Regions from separate parts of the Paenibacillus sp. R-74696 genome, predicted to be linked through region 1. Evidence: riboswitches for the same ligand, from Rfam matches in the RefSeq annotation. Region 1 holds a riboswitch; each other region holds the start of a gene.
The links. A riboswitch is a leader RNA that binds a small molecule or an ion and turns the genes downstream of it on or off. The one in region 1 is predicted to bind cobalamin.
Positions count from the first base shown of each region.

Region 2: it holds a riboswitch for cobalamin, as region 1 does, so the genes downstream of both, cobJ (precorrin-3B C(17)-methyltransferase) here and ACSR9A_RS25175 (energy-coupling factor ABC transporter permease) in region 1, are expected to answer to the same signal.
Region 3: it holds a riboswitch for cobalamin, as region 1 does, so the genes downstream of both, ACSR9A_RS28860 (ABC transporter substrate-binding protein) here and ACSR9A_RS25175 (energy-coupling factor ABC transporter permease) in region 1, are expected to answer to the same signal.
Region 4: it holds a riboswitch for cobalamin, as region 1 does, so the genes downstream of both, ACSR9A_RS23245 (ABC transporter substrate-binding protein) here and ACSR9A_RS25175 (energy-coupling factor ABC transporter permease) in region 1, are expected to answer to the same signal.

Region 1 is NZ_JBPULM010000046.1:136,269-139,363, reverse strand. It holds gene ACSR9A_RS25180 (DUF445 domain-containing protein) at 1-692, shown strand, start outside; cobalamin riboswitch at 781-985, shown strand; gene ACSR9A_RS25175 (energy-coupling factor ABC transporter permease) at 1,249-2,022, shown strand; gene ACSR9A_RS25170 (energy-coupling factor ABC transporter substrate-binding protein) at 2,022-2,306, shown strand; gene cbiQ (cobalt ECF transporter T component CbiQ) at 2,303-3,095, shown strand, end outside.
Region 2 is NZ_JBPULM010000045.1:73,433-76,527, forward strand. It holds gene cobJ (precorrin-3B C(17)-methyltransferase) at 1-797, opposite strand, end outside; cobalamin riboswitch at 963-1,112, opposite strand; gene ACSR9A_RS20525 (hypothetical protein) at 1,346-1,615, opposite strand; gene ACSR9A_RS20530 (DUF6376 family protein) at 1,640-2,113, opposite strand; gene ACSR9A_RS20535 (leucine-rich repeat protein) at 2,433-3,095, opposite strand, start outside.
Region 3 is NZ_JBPULM010000050.1:81,391-84,485, reverse strand. It holds gene ACSR9A_RS28870 (ABC transporter substrate-binding protein) at 1-178, shown strand, start outside; gene ACSR9A_RS28865 (hypothetical protein) at 257-1,288, opposite strand; cobalamin riboswitch at 1,563-1,831, shown strand; gene ACSR9A_RS28860 (ABC transporter substrate-binding protein) at 2,115-3,095, shown strand, end outside.
Region 4 is NZ_JBPULM010000045.1:674,462-677,556, reverse strand. It holds gene ACSR9A_RS23255 (ArsR/SmtB family transcription factor) at 1-28, opposite strand, end outside; gene ACSR9A_RS23250 (NADH-dependent flavin oxidoreductase) at 290-1,408, opposite strand; cobalamin riboswitch at 1,538-1,735, shown strand; gene ACSR9A_RS23245 (ABC transporter substrate-binding protein) at 1,904-3,095, shown strand, end outside.

The DNA of each region.
Region 1 (3,095 bases):
GTCTTGAGCATGTGGGCCACTGGATTCGCAAGCGTGAAACCGAGGAAATGCTCGGCAAGCTTGCCTTTAAGAAGCTGGAGGAGCTTAAGGTCGGCGGCTTCATGGGTTTTGCGCTGCAAGCTTTCGTCGGCTTTATGAACGAGGAGAAGCTCGGTGGTTTGATTCAGAACATGCTGCTCTCTACGATGCAGGAGCTTTCTTATCCTGGAAGCCCGCATCGGCAGAAGCTGCTGCTTGAGGTAAGAGCCCAGGCGGAGAAGCTTGCTGATAACGAAGAGCTAATGCTCAAGCTGAAGCAGCTTATTGAACAGGGTGTGGACAGCGTTGAAACGGAGCGTTTCATCCATTTGCGTCTGGAGGAGCTGCGGCAGCTTGTGCTGGACAAGCTGGAGGAGCAGCATCGCAGCGGTGGGCGCGCGATTGTGCAGGGATACCGTTTTGCAACGGATTATTTGAACGGCAAACAAGAGATGCTAGCCAATTGGGAAAACGGCATTCGCGGATATCTCGTTCGACTTATTGAGAACAATCACTATCGCATCGGTGCGCTTGTTCGAGATAATCTTGAGCGGATGGATGACAAGGCGCTCGTCTCGATGATGGAGGAAAAGGTCGGCAACGATTTGCAGTGGATTCGCGTCAACGGCGCATTATGCGGTTTTGTCGTAGGCGTCATTTTGTCCTTTTTCTAACAGGAAGCTCGGCTATTTACATTTATAGGGGACAGCCTGAATCTTTTGTGATAAGATCAAACTACAAAATGACCAATGAATAATAAAGAGGATTGACATGGAACGAGGTGCCTTTGCGCACGTCAAAGGGTAACAGGGAATCGGGTGCAAATCCCGAGCGGTCCCGCCACTGTAATCAGGGAGTTTTCCTTCACCAGCAGGAGTCACTTGGCCTATGCTTTAGGGCAGCCGGGGAAGACGAAGGAAAATGATGATCTGCTAGCCAGGAGACCTACCTCGTTCCAGCACCACAGTGCCTTCGCGGAAAGGATAGGTGTACGAACGAAAGCGATTGCTACCAGTCTATTTGCTGGCGCAACCGTCTATTTCTGCGTACACATGACCGTTTTCCCAGCGAAGGGGAGGCGGTCTTTTTTATTTTTCAAAATATAGAGAAAGGATGGTTCCATCCTTTCTCTATATTTCTCGGAATGAAACGCGCCGCGCCGCCAGAGGACGGCTTTCGGCCGTTTCACCTTGCAGGCACTATAGAACAATCGGGAGGGTTTTGAAACGAATGGTCAAGTTAAAAAGAAAGACAGCAGCAAGCACCGCTTTGCTGGTTATCGGCTTCACGCTTTTTTTACTGGTGAATGAGCCGCAAGCCGCCTATGCGATGCACATTATGGAAGGATTTTTGCCTGTAGGCTGGGCGATTTTTTGGTGGGTGGCCTTTATTCCTTTTTTCATCTTAGGTGTACGTGCTATTCGGAAAATTACCAAGGAAGCGCCAGAGCTTAAGCTGCTGCTGGGCTTGGCTGCTGCCTTCACCTTCGTGCTGTCCGCGCTGAAAATTCCTTCCGTTACAGGAAGCAGCTCGCATCCAACGGGAACGGGGCTTGGAACGGTTATGTTCGGACCGCTGCCCATGAGCGTATTGGGTTCAATGGTACTGCTGTTTCAGGCGGTGCTGCTGGCGCATGGCGGGCTGACGACGCTTGGGGCGAATGCTTTTTCAATGGCGGTTGCCGGTCCCGCTGCGGGCTATGCGGTCTATCGGCTGCTGATGCGTTCAGGCAGCAAGCAAGGCCTGGCGATTTTTTCAGCTGCTGCTGTTGCTGATCTGGCTACTTATATCGTCACTTCCATTCAGCTCGCCGTTGCTTTTCCGGCTGTCGAAGGCGGCATTATCGCGTCGTTTATGAAGTTTGGCGGCATTTTTGCGATTACCCAAATTCCGCTCGCTGTTAGTGAAGGCTTGCTGACGGTATTGATCTGGAACTGGCTGCAATCTTTTAACACGGACGAGCTGTCTATTTTGAAGCGGAGAATGAAAGGGGAGCGCGTATAATGAGCCGCAGTGCCAAAAATATTTGGATTTTAGCCATTGTTGTTTTACTTGCCGTTGCGCCATTAATATTCATTAACGCCGAGTTCGGCGGCGCGGATGGGGCAGCGGAGGAAATGATCCAGACGATTGCGCCCCATTATGAGCCTTGGGCGTCTCCGCTGACAGAGGTGCCGGGAGAAACAGAAAGCATGCTGTTCGCGCTGCAAGCTGCGATAGGCGCTGGCATTATCGGCTATGTGATTGGCCTATTTAAAGGGAAGTCGGAGAAAACAAAGCAGCAATGATGAAATGGATCGATACGATTTCTTATTCCAATCGGCTGCGGGATTTATCCGCCTTTTGGAAATGCGGGCTTGCAGCCCTGCTGCTGCTGCTTGCCTATCTCGCTCATCCGCTCGTGCAGCTAGCCATTTTTGGATGGCTTATGCTGTGGACGGTTGGCTACGCGAAAGTACCTGCCAGGCTTTATATGGCGCTGCTTTTCTCCTCTTGCTTGCTGTTCATTCTCAGCCTGCCAGCGCTGCTTATTGAATTCACTAGCAGCAGTAACAGCGGCAGCGCAGCAGGAAGCCTGGCAGCTGAGAAAGCAGGCTGGGTGCTCGCTTCATGGGAGCCGATCAGCTTGTATGTGCCGGAGGCATCCTTAGGTCTGGCCGGACCTATTTTTACGCGTATTCTTGCTTGCCTGGCTTGCATGTTTTTCATCACCTTGACTACCCCGTTTCCCGAGCTGCTGCAGGTGCTGAAGCGGTTGAAAATGCCGCAAATTGTACTGGAGCTCATGATCATTATGTATCGCTTCATCTTTCTGCTGCTGGATACGGCGGGGGCTATGCTGATCGCGCAGCGCGCACGGGGCGGTCAACATGGTTTTAGAGGAAAGCTGCAGGGTACGGCAGCTATTGCCGTGCGGCTCTTCGTCAAGACGATGCATCGATACAAGGGGCTTTCGAATGGGCTAATGGCAAGAGGATTTACGAATGAGATCCGCCTTGCTCCTGCTGTAAAGCGGACGGTTCGCCTCCGATATTGGGCGGAAGCTGGGCTAGGCATAATCATTTTACTGGCAGCAG
Region 2 (3,095 bases), on a different contig from region 1:
TGAGGCTTCAAAGGCTGCGCGCCTTCACCCAGCGTATATTTGCGCTGATAGCCACGCGGCGTAATCATCAGCCCATCATAATTAACGGTTGTGGAGTTGCCAATAACGACCGTTGTCAGCATGCCGATATCATGATCAAGCATACGGGCAAGCGTCGTCACGACAATATCCTCACGGTCGCGATACGCGCTTTTCACAATACCAACCGGCGTATCTGGCGAACGGTATTTGAGCAAAATACGCTGCGTCTCCACGATTTGCCGTGTTCTTCTGCCGCTGCGCGGGTTATAAAGCGCAATGACGAAATCCGCTTGTCCAGCCGCTTCTACTCTGCGCGCTATCAGCTCCCAAGGGGTCAAATGATCGCTTAGGCTGATCGTGCAAGCATCGTGCATAATCGGTGCGCCGAGCAGGGACGCTGTCGAGTTAATGGCGGAAATGCCGGGAATGACTTCAACCTCTACCCCGCCATTACGCTTCCAGCCCTTCTCAATCAGCACCTCATACACGAGTCCTGCCATACCGTACACGCCCGCATCGCCGCTTGATATAACGGCAACCTTCTTGCCGTTCTCCGCCTGGCGCACCGCTTCCTGCGCCCGGCTGACCTCCTCCGTCATCCCTGTCCGCACAATCGCCTGATCGCTGATTAGCTCCCGAATCAAGTCCACATACGTGTTATAGCCGATGACTATATCGCTCTCCTGAATCGCTTCACGGGCGCGTTTCGTAATATGCTCGAAGCTCCCTGGGCCGAATCCGATAATTAACAGCTTGCCGACGCCTGCTTCACTCATTGATGCCCAACTCCTTCTATGTAGCAATTTACAATTTCTATCCAACAAAAAAAGCACCTCTAACGCTATGTGTTAGAAATGCTTGAAAAGACCAATGTCCTTGTTAAACGCAGACAGCGAAGGGCCATCCAATCTCTAACACCTTCCTAATATCCACGTAGGTTTACAGTGTCGTTGAAATAAGCAGGTCTCCTGGCTTTGAAGCGTCAGTCGCTTCATACAGTGGCGGGTCCGCGCCGGTCTCTCACCGACTTCCCTATTAAGTCAACTTGGGCGCCTTGCACGCCTGCTGACACTTATTCCCTTCCTATTAAATTGTAATCTTAATGATAACATTAGATTGTATGATCGACAAGTGCGTTTATGCCATCAGCCTAGACGCAAATAGAGCCAGCGCAAGCACGGACTGCATGTCCAGGCTGGCGCCAGCTCTATTTTTCAAAATATAAGAATTTATAAGTTTTGCACTTATAAATGGGCTTATATTGCATCCTCGAAACGGCAGCTTTGCCGTCAGAGGACGGCTTCAGCCATATACGCGTAAAGGTTTATTTCTTCTCCAGTGTTTCCCAAGCCGCTTTCACGAGGGAATCAAACAGCTCATCATCCTCTTCCAACTCATCCTCGACCGCTAAAAGATCTTCTTCCTTGCCCGATTCATTCAGAAAAAATAAACCGTAGCCCCACTCAGTCGCCTTGCGGCTGTGAAGGGCAATTTCGTATTGGTTCGTCTGGCCCTCTACTTCAAAATGAACCTTGCCCACGAAACCAGATTCCTTAGAGTTCGTCATGCTAGCATGCAAAATATTTACTTTCATCTTTCATTCTTCCTCTCTTTACCGTTACGACACCAGCTGCTGAAGTTGATTTACTTGATTTAACAGCTCGTTGATTTTGTTAATCGTATTTGGAATTTCCGTTGCGTCAACCAATGCTTTGCCGTCTTCGATCTGCTTCAGCACCTCATCAATGCTTTCCTGCAGCTTCAAATTATAATCGACCACGGTCTGATGGACATCCTTGGCAAAATCCGGCGCTTGCAGCTCGCCAAACTGCTTAATCGAGTCCTGCACAGCTACCAGCTGCTCCTTATAATCGGCGCGTGCACTCGCATCGTTTACGGCTTGCTCCGCAAGCTGCGTCGCCTGCTCGCTGAAGCTTGTCAGTGTCTGCATGTACGAAGCCGCCCCCGTCACATAGTCGGCCGAGCTCGATACGGAATTGACCGCCTGCTTGGCATCCTCGAATAACGAGCATCCTCCTAATAATAACATTCCAATGATTAAAAGTATGCTTTTTCCTGAACGAATGGTCATGTTTAATCTCTTCCTTTCCGCCTGTATGGCACAGAGCACTATTTATACGGCATAAGCGTCCAAACGGTTGCATTTCGTCTTATTAATAAGCTTGTCCATCATTTATGTGGGCTATAAGATCAAATGAGACAAAAACAGCCCGATGATTTCGTGGATTTCATTTAGACCATTTTCTTGTCAACCGATATTTCACACTTATCTGCCAGTTACTTGTACGACAAAAAGGAGCTGCCACGAGGCAAGCTCCTTCACTATCGTTTTACAGATGATTCTATGAATGAGTATTTCGATTCATTTTGAATTGATTTCTTTGCTTGATTTAATCGATAAAATTTACATATTGCAGGAACCTTTTCAGTATAACCGCTGCCTGCGCCCTCGTTACATTCTCCCTCGGGGCAAAGCGTCCGTCTTCCATTCCTTTTATAATGCCGTCTTCCGATGCTCGGACTACCGCAGCTTGCGCCCATGAAGAAATGGAGTCTCGATCCGTGAAAGCATCCAGATGGCCTCCCTTTTGCCCACCGCTACTGGTTCCATGGCTGGTGAAGGTTAAGGCGCCAGCAATCACAACGGCCATTTGCTCGCGGGTAATTGGATCGTTAGGCGCAAAACGGCCGGCACCGATGCCGCTAACCAGCCCGCTAGCCACTGCCGCATTTACTGCAGATGCATACCATGCGGATGCAGGGACATCCGCAAAACGATCACCGCCCTCGCTCTCCTTCACGGATAGCCCTAGCGCACGAACGAGCAAGGCTGAGAATTCTGCTCGTGTAATGGTTCCTTCTGAGTCAAAACGGTCGGCCGCCACGCCGTTCACCAGCAGCTTGGACGCCAGATGCTCCACATCCGCTTTCGCCCAGTGTCTGGTTAAATCGGCGAACGTTCGGGCTTGCACATTTACGACTGTGTACAAGCTGTTATGTGGCACGTTCAGAATCGCTTCGTTAGTGCCGTCTGGACCGGTTTCCATCTTTGC
Region 3 (3,095 bases), on a different contig from region 1:
GGATGAGGAAGACTACAATGAGCTTCAGAAATCAGGCTTATGGCAAGGATTGCCGGCAGTCAAGAATGGAAAGGTACATCTACTCGACCAAGACAAATATTATCTAGCAGACAGTATTACAATTAGAGAAACGATGAAAGAAGTGGCTGACTTGCTAGCTTCTGGTGGAAAAAAGTAAACTCGTCCATGCTCAACATTCACTTTGCCTAAAGCGTCAAGAGAAGCCATGCAGTCACCATAAACGGTATGGCTTCTATTAACCATCCTTCAACTGGTCCACAACCTCCTGCAGCAAACCCATTTCCGTCTCCTTTAATTTATGCAATTGCTCCATTTGCTTGTACAAAGCATCCGAGCTTCGAGTAAGCCAATATTTTAAAATGGAATTTCTTACAGCATGCACAGCCGCCTCCAGCTTTCTCCATCTGTTCAAAATTTGATTATCATCAATCAAATGCTTGTTATTAATCATGTAGTCTAATCGCATAGTCATACATTTCTTATGGTCGTAAAGCAGGTGAAACGATCTAATATCAAATACAACCTCCTCTTGAGCCAAATATTTTAAATAATCGGAGGCCTTGTCGTATACATTAATGCCGAAGGTTAGCCCGGGTGTGCCTGTAGCTTCGTTGTAATATTCATCCGTATGTGCCCTAGATAAGAGATAGGCTTTCATCGTATTTTTCACGTATTTTAGAGAAAAAGCATAGTCGTTATTTTCGAGAGGCTTCAATAAATAAAGATGCTGTTTAAAATCATGGGCTTCGATTTCTAATAAATGAAACGCTTTGCTAAAAGCCTCGTAATCACAGGTGATATTCGTTGAGTATTTTCCATTGGCATTATTGTCGCAGAAATACAGCTTTTTATTGGCATCATCATACCCATTTATCATGACTTCATGTGGGGATTTCGCAGAAATTTCATATTCTTTTATATAAAAACGGTCGATCATAACGATCACATAATAGCCGCCGTCAATCGATGCTTTAATAAAATCAAGCAGGTCATTATTCAAAATAGTCGAGCTTCGCCTGTCTATCGCTATCCGCTGAAAATCAATAAAAGGGCAGTCATAAAACTCAACCATTTTATCTCTATAATAACCATTGTAGAAAAAAGTATATAATTGGTTTGGATCGGGAATATCGAATAAATTAATATAATTATTCATAAACCACATTTTTTTCGAATCTACGCGAGATATAATCGAATAAAAATCACTGTAAAACCAATAGGAATCAATAATTTGTTTTACTTCGACTGGAAGGATTTTCACCGGCAATGTGATCATTCCTTTTCTATTTGATAGAGTATCTATTGGACTAACTTAATAAATAAGCTCATCATGCGTGAAGTATTTTCAATATATCATTACTGGAAAAAATATGAAAGTTTTATATTGAAAAACCTTTCATTTAGCTTGTTTAAGACACTGGGGCGTGTGCATTATGATGGAACTAAAGCTTATCTAAATCAAAATGTTGACAGATCAGCACTTCCTCCCTAAGATTAAGAGTGGATTACGGACAAGACAGGCTGATTAGCCTGCAAAACTTCATAATTGTATGAAAATAGGTGCGGTACGAAGGCAAGGACATATAGGCCTTAGTTCGCTTAAAAGGGAAGTTCGGTTAAAGGCCGACACGGACCCGCCACTGTAAAGGGCAGCAGCTAATCAATGAGCAAGCTGCGCTCCCCTCACAAATAAACCACTGGCTGATGAGCTTCTTTTCGTCGCAGAACGAATTGCAGATGCTCGCCCTAGCCGGGAAGGGAAGAGAGGGAGGCCCCAAGTCAGGAGACCTGCCTGTTTTAACATCACTGTTTGACCTACGGTGCTTAGGGAGGTGGTTGGTTATGCCCATTTATTGCAAAATGTCTAACGATTATTTGCTGCTCCATGACGAGCAGAGGCAGATAAGGTTTAGTTATTTATCATAAAAGCATTTCTGACTGCTTTCTTAAGGGTCGGGGATGCTTTTTTTAAAATGTAGGAAAGGATATGATTTTTCTATCCTTTCTCTATATTTCTACGCGAAACGGTAGCTTTGCCGCCACAGGACGGCTTTCGGCCGTTTACGCTTACTAGAAGGGGAGACAAAAGAAAAATGAACAACACGAAGAAGCCATTTAGCTTGTCACTTGGAATGATGATCGTTTGCCTGATGCTGGTGCTTGCAGGATGCAGCACGAATGCTGACTCAAACGCAGGGAAGGGCACCAATGCTGCCGGGGAAAACAACGCTTCTGCCGCAAATAAAACACTGACAATGGCGTACACCTGGAACCCGGCAGGCGTTGATCCGCATGGCGATGACAGCTGGGACGTTATGCGCTCTGGCGCAGGGGAAACGCTTATTAAATTGAATGAGCAGCTGCAGCCGGCCGCTTGGCTTGCGAAGGAGTGGAAGCAGGAGGATGCTAACACGTGGACGCTCAAGCTGGAGAACAACGTAACGTTTCACGACGGCAAAAAGATGGATGCAGAAAGCGTGAAAGCTTCGCTGCTTCGTTCCATTGAAAATAGCCATTTGGCGAAGGATTTGCTGCTGGTGAAAGATATAGAAGTGGTTGCACCGGATGAGCTGAAACTTATAACAACACAGCCGAACTCGGCTATCATTTCCAGCTTGGCTGATCCAAGCACGATTATTCTTGATGTCGACAGCATGAAGGAAGCGGGCAGCTACCCGGCCATGACGGGAGCTTTCAAAATCAAGCAGTTTACGAAAGACGTATCGCTTGTTGTTGAGCGTTATGATGGTTATTGGGGACAACCGGCGAAGCTTAAGGAAGTGACAATGAAGTTTGTAACCGATGGCAATACCCGCCTGATGGCGCTGCAAGCTGGCGAAGTAGATGTTGCTACGGACATTCCGATTGACAGCATTGAGTTGGTAGAGAAGGACAGCAAGCTGGAAGTGCTGTCTGCACCATCGGTTCGTACACATATGGTATTATTTAATATGAATTCTGCTTTGTTTAAAGAAAAGGCGAACCGCGAGGTTGTAGATCAAGCCATTCCACGCGAGGCGATTATTGAATCTGTTATGCGTGGCTATGGCACGAAAGCGAAAAGCCCATTCCCG
Region 4 (3,095 bases), on a different contig from region 1:
CAGCTTTAAGTATTGATAAAGTATCCATGAGGATTAGTATATCTACTTTTATAGAAATGTCAAATTGTTATTTTGTAAAATAGAAAGGAGCAGGCAGCCAGTTGAGCGAGAAAAAGAATGGCTCCAACTCATGAAAGATGAGCCGGAGCCATTTTTAAAAATATAGGAAAAGATATCGTAACGCGATCCTTTCCTATATTTCTAGGGTTGAAACGGGCCGCGCCGCCAAAGGACGGCGACAGCCGTTTCACCTTGTGCCTATTTGTGATCGATAGGGTGGACTTTGCAATTATTCCGTTATCGGAAACCAGCCTGGCGCATGCGTAATGGCTCCCCACAAGCCATTCGGGATGACAAGACGCTCCTGATCCTGCTTGGACAGCGTAGTCACAATATCCTGCTCGTTACCTTGCTTGATTTTCTCCGTCCAATCCGGGTCGATAATGAGCTCGCGGCCTAGGGCGATGAACGGCACGCCGGAGTTTTTCGCTTGCAGAGCCTCTTCGGCAGTTGTGATGCTGCCAACTCCGATGAATGGAATGTGCTCGCTGTATTTTTCGACGAACCAGGCCATGCGGCTTTGCGAATCCTGTTCGCCTCTGCGCGGCTTCGACCAGAAATCATTAAGCGACACATGCAAATAATCCAGCTTTTGCTCGATTAGAGCGTTAACCAGATGGTACGAATGCTCCATCGTCAAGCCTTCTTCTTCAGGCTCCTCAGGCGAGAAGCGATAGCCCACCAGAAATGGCTGTGGCGCCATAGCTGCGGCTTTCTGAACGGCTTCAACGACGTAGAGCGGGAAAGCCATCCGTTTATGGAGCGAGCCGCCCCAATCGTCGGTACGTACATTGGAAGCAGGGGAGTAGAATTGCTGCAGCAGATAGCCGTTGGCACCATGAATTTCTACGCCGTCAAAACCAGCCTCAATTGCTCGGCGGGTCGCTTCGCCAAAGTCGGCGATAATCGCTTTGATTTCATCCTCGGTTAGCTCGCGTGGTACAATACCGCCTTCTTGCTGGGCAATGCTGCTGGCGCTCACCAAATCATCATTCGGCACTAGGCCAGGAAAGCAGGATCTTCCGCCATGAAAAATTTGCAAAATCGCCTTCGCGCCGCGGCTTTTAATCGCATCGGCCAGACGCTTGAGGCTTGGGATCATTTCGTCGGTATCCGCGCCAAATTCGCCCGGGAAGCCTTTGCCGTTGCGGCTTACGTAGACGCATGCTGTAACGACGATGCCGGGCCCCGCACTGCGACGGCTGTAGTAGGCGAGCTCCTCATCAGGCACTGTACCGTCCGGATTGGAAGAGCAGGTTGTCATTGGCGCCATTACAATACGATTATGTACAGACATGCCATTCGTGAAAGTGAATGGTTCAAATAAAGGCTGAAATTGTGGTTTCATCAGTCGTTCCCTCCAGTTACGAAATGCTATCTACTTTATTTTATATCAGAAAATAAACAAAGGAAAGCGGAGTGGAAAGGTTGCTTAAATGAAAGGGCTGGTATATAATCAACCAGATTTGCAAACAACTGAAAAATTGTGGGAATAAGGTGCGACAGCTGCGGCTGGAGCTTAAAAGGGAAGTTCGGTGCAAAACCGACGCGGTCCCGCCACTGTTACGGATTAGCTGAAGCTACAAGGCCACTGATCTCGCTTAGCGAGAATGGGAAGGCAGCTTGCAGCATGATTTCTGGTAGCCAGGAGACCTGCCTGTTCTGACAACACTGCTGTAACCTACGGAGAATAGGGAAGTGTTAGCGCGCATGCTTATTTGCTATGATGGAAAATAACAATAACAGGCAGCTCTATCCTTCCTATGACTGGAGGCAGAGCTGTCTTTTTTTTGCGGATTTTTACAGGAAGATGATTTTGCTAGAGGGAGAGGAAATAGAAAAGATGAAACGTACACAAACGGCAAGAAATAAAAAAAGAATGGGTGTTTTATTCAGCCTCTGCTTGCTGCTGGCGCTGATGGGCTGCAGTGGTGCCAACGGCTCCACTGAATCGAGCAGCAATAATGGGCTGTCGCAGCAGTCTGCTGCTCCTTCCGCCGCTGTGGATGCTGCTTCTGAAGAAATCGTGCTGGCTGCGCCGCGGGATTTAGCACCAGGACCACAAGATGCTTATTACACGAGCACTATTCTATACGTATGGGAGCCGCTAATTGCTGCTTCTGAGGATGGCAAGCCTGCTCCAAAGCTGGCGGAATCGTGGGAAATGTCCGCTGATGGCAAGGAATGGACCTTCATGCTGCGCAAAGGCGTGACGTTCCACGATGGTGCGCCATTCAACGCGGACGCGGCGCTTGCAAATTTTGCCCGTTACAAGCAGGTGAGCCCGAAGAGTTCGCCGTTCTATACGCTCGACATCAACAATTCATACCCAAGCCTTCAGGAAGTTGTGAAGGTTGATGATAGCACGATTAAACTTGTGTTCGATAATCCGCAGCCGACGCTGCTGTATTCAATGATCAATTTCTCAAGCCCGATGTACAGCCCGAATAATTTTGACGAAAACGGCGACTTCAACGGCCTGCCGCAAGGAACAGGCCCTTTCAAGCTTGTACAGCATGAGAAGGATCAATTTTCACTGCTAGAGGCTTATGACGGTTATTATGGCGAAAAAGCAAAAGCTCAAAAAATCCGCGTCCGCGTCATACCTGACCCTGATACAAGGCTGGCTGCCCTTAAATCTGGGGAGATTTTGGGCGTCATGGATTTGGGAGCTATTCCTCCTGCCCATGCCGAGGAGCTGCTGAAGGATGACCGCTTTGCTGTATCGACGGCGAAATCGACGATTTCCCACTACCTGCATCCGAACGGTGCCAAAGCGCCCTTCAATGATGTGAAGATGCGTCAGGCGCTGAGCCTGATTATTGACCGCGAGCAGCTGGTGAAGGAACTGTATTTGGGTTATCCAACCGCTACAGCCAACATTCTAAATTCGACCTCGCCGTTTTACAAGGACATTCCTGCCGTTCATGATTCGGAAAAGGCAATCGCTCTGTCGCATGAGGTGCTTGGCGATAGCAGGCAGGCGGTTACGCTAATTGTGCCAACCTATGGGCTTGACCGTTATCCGTATAAAG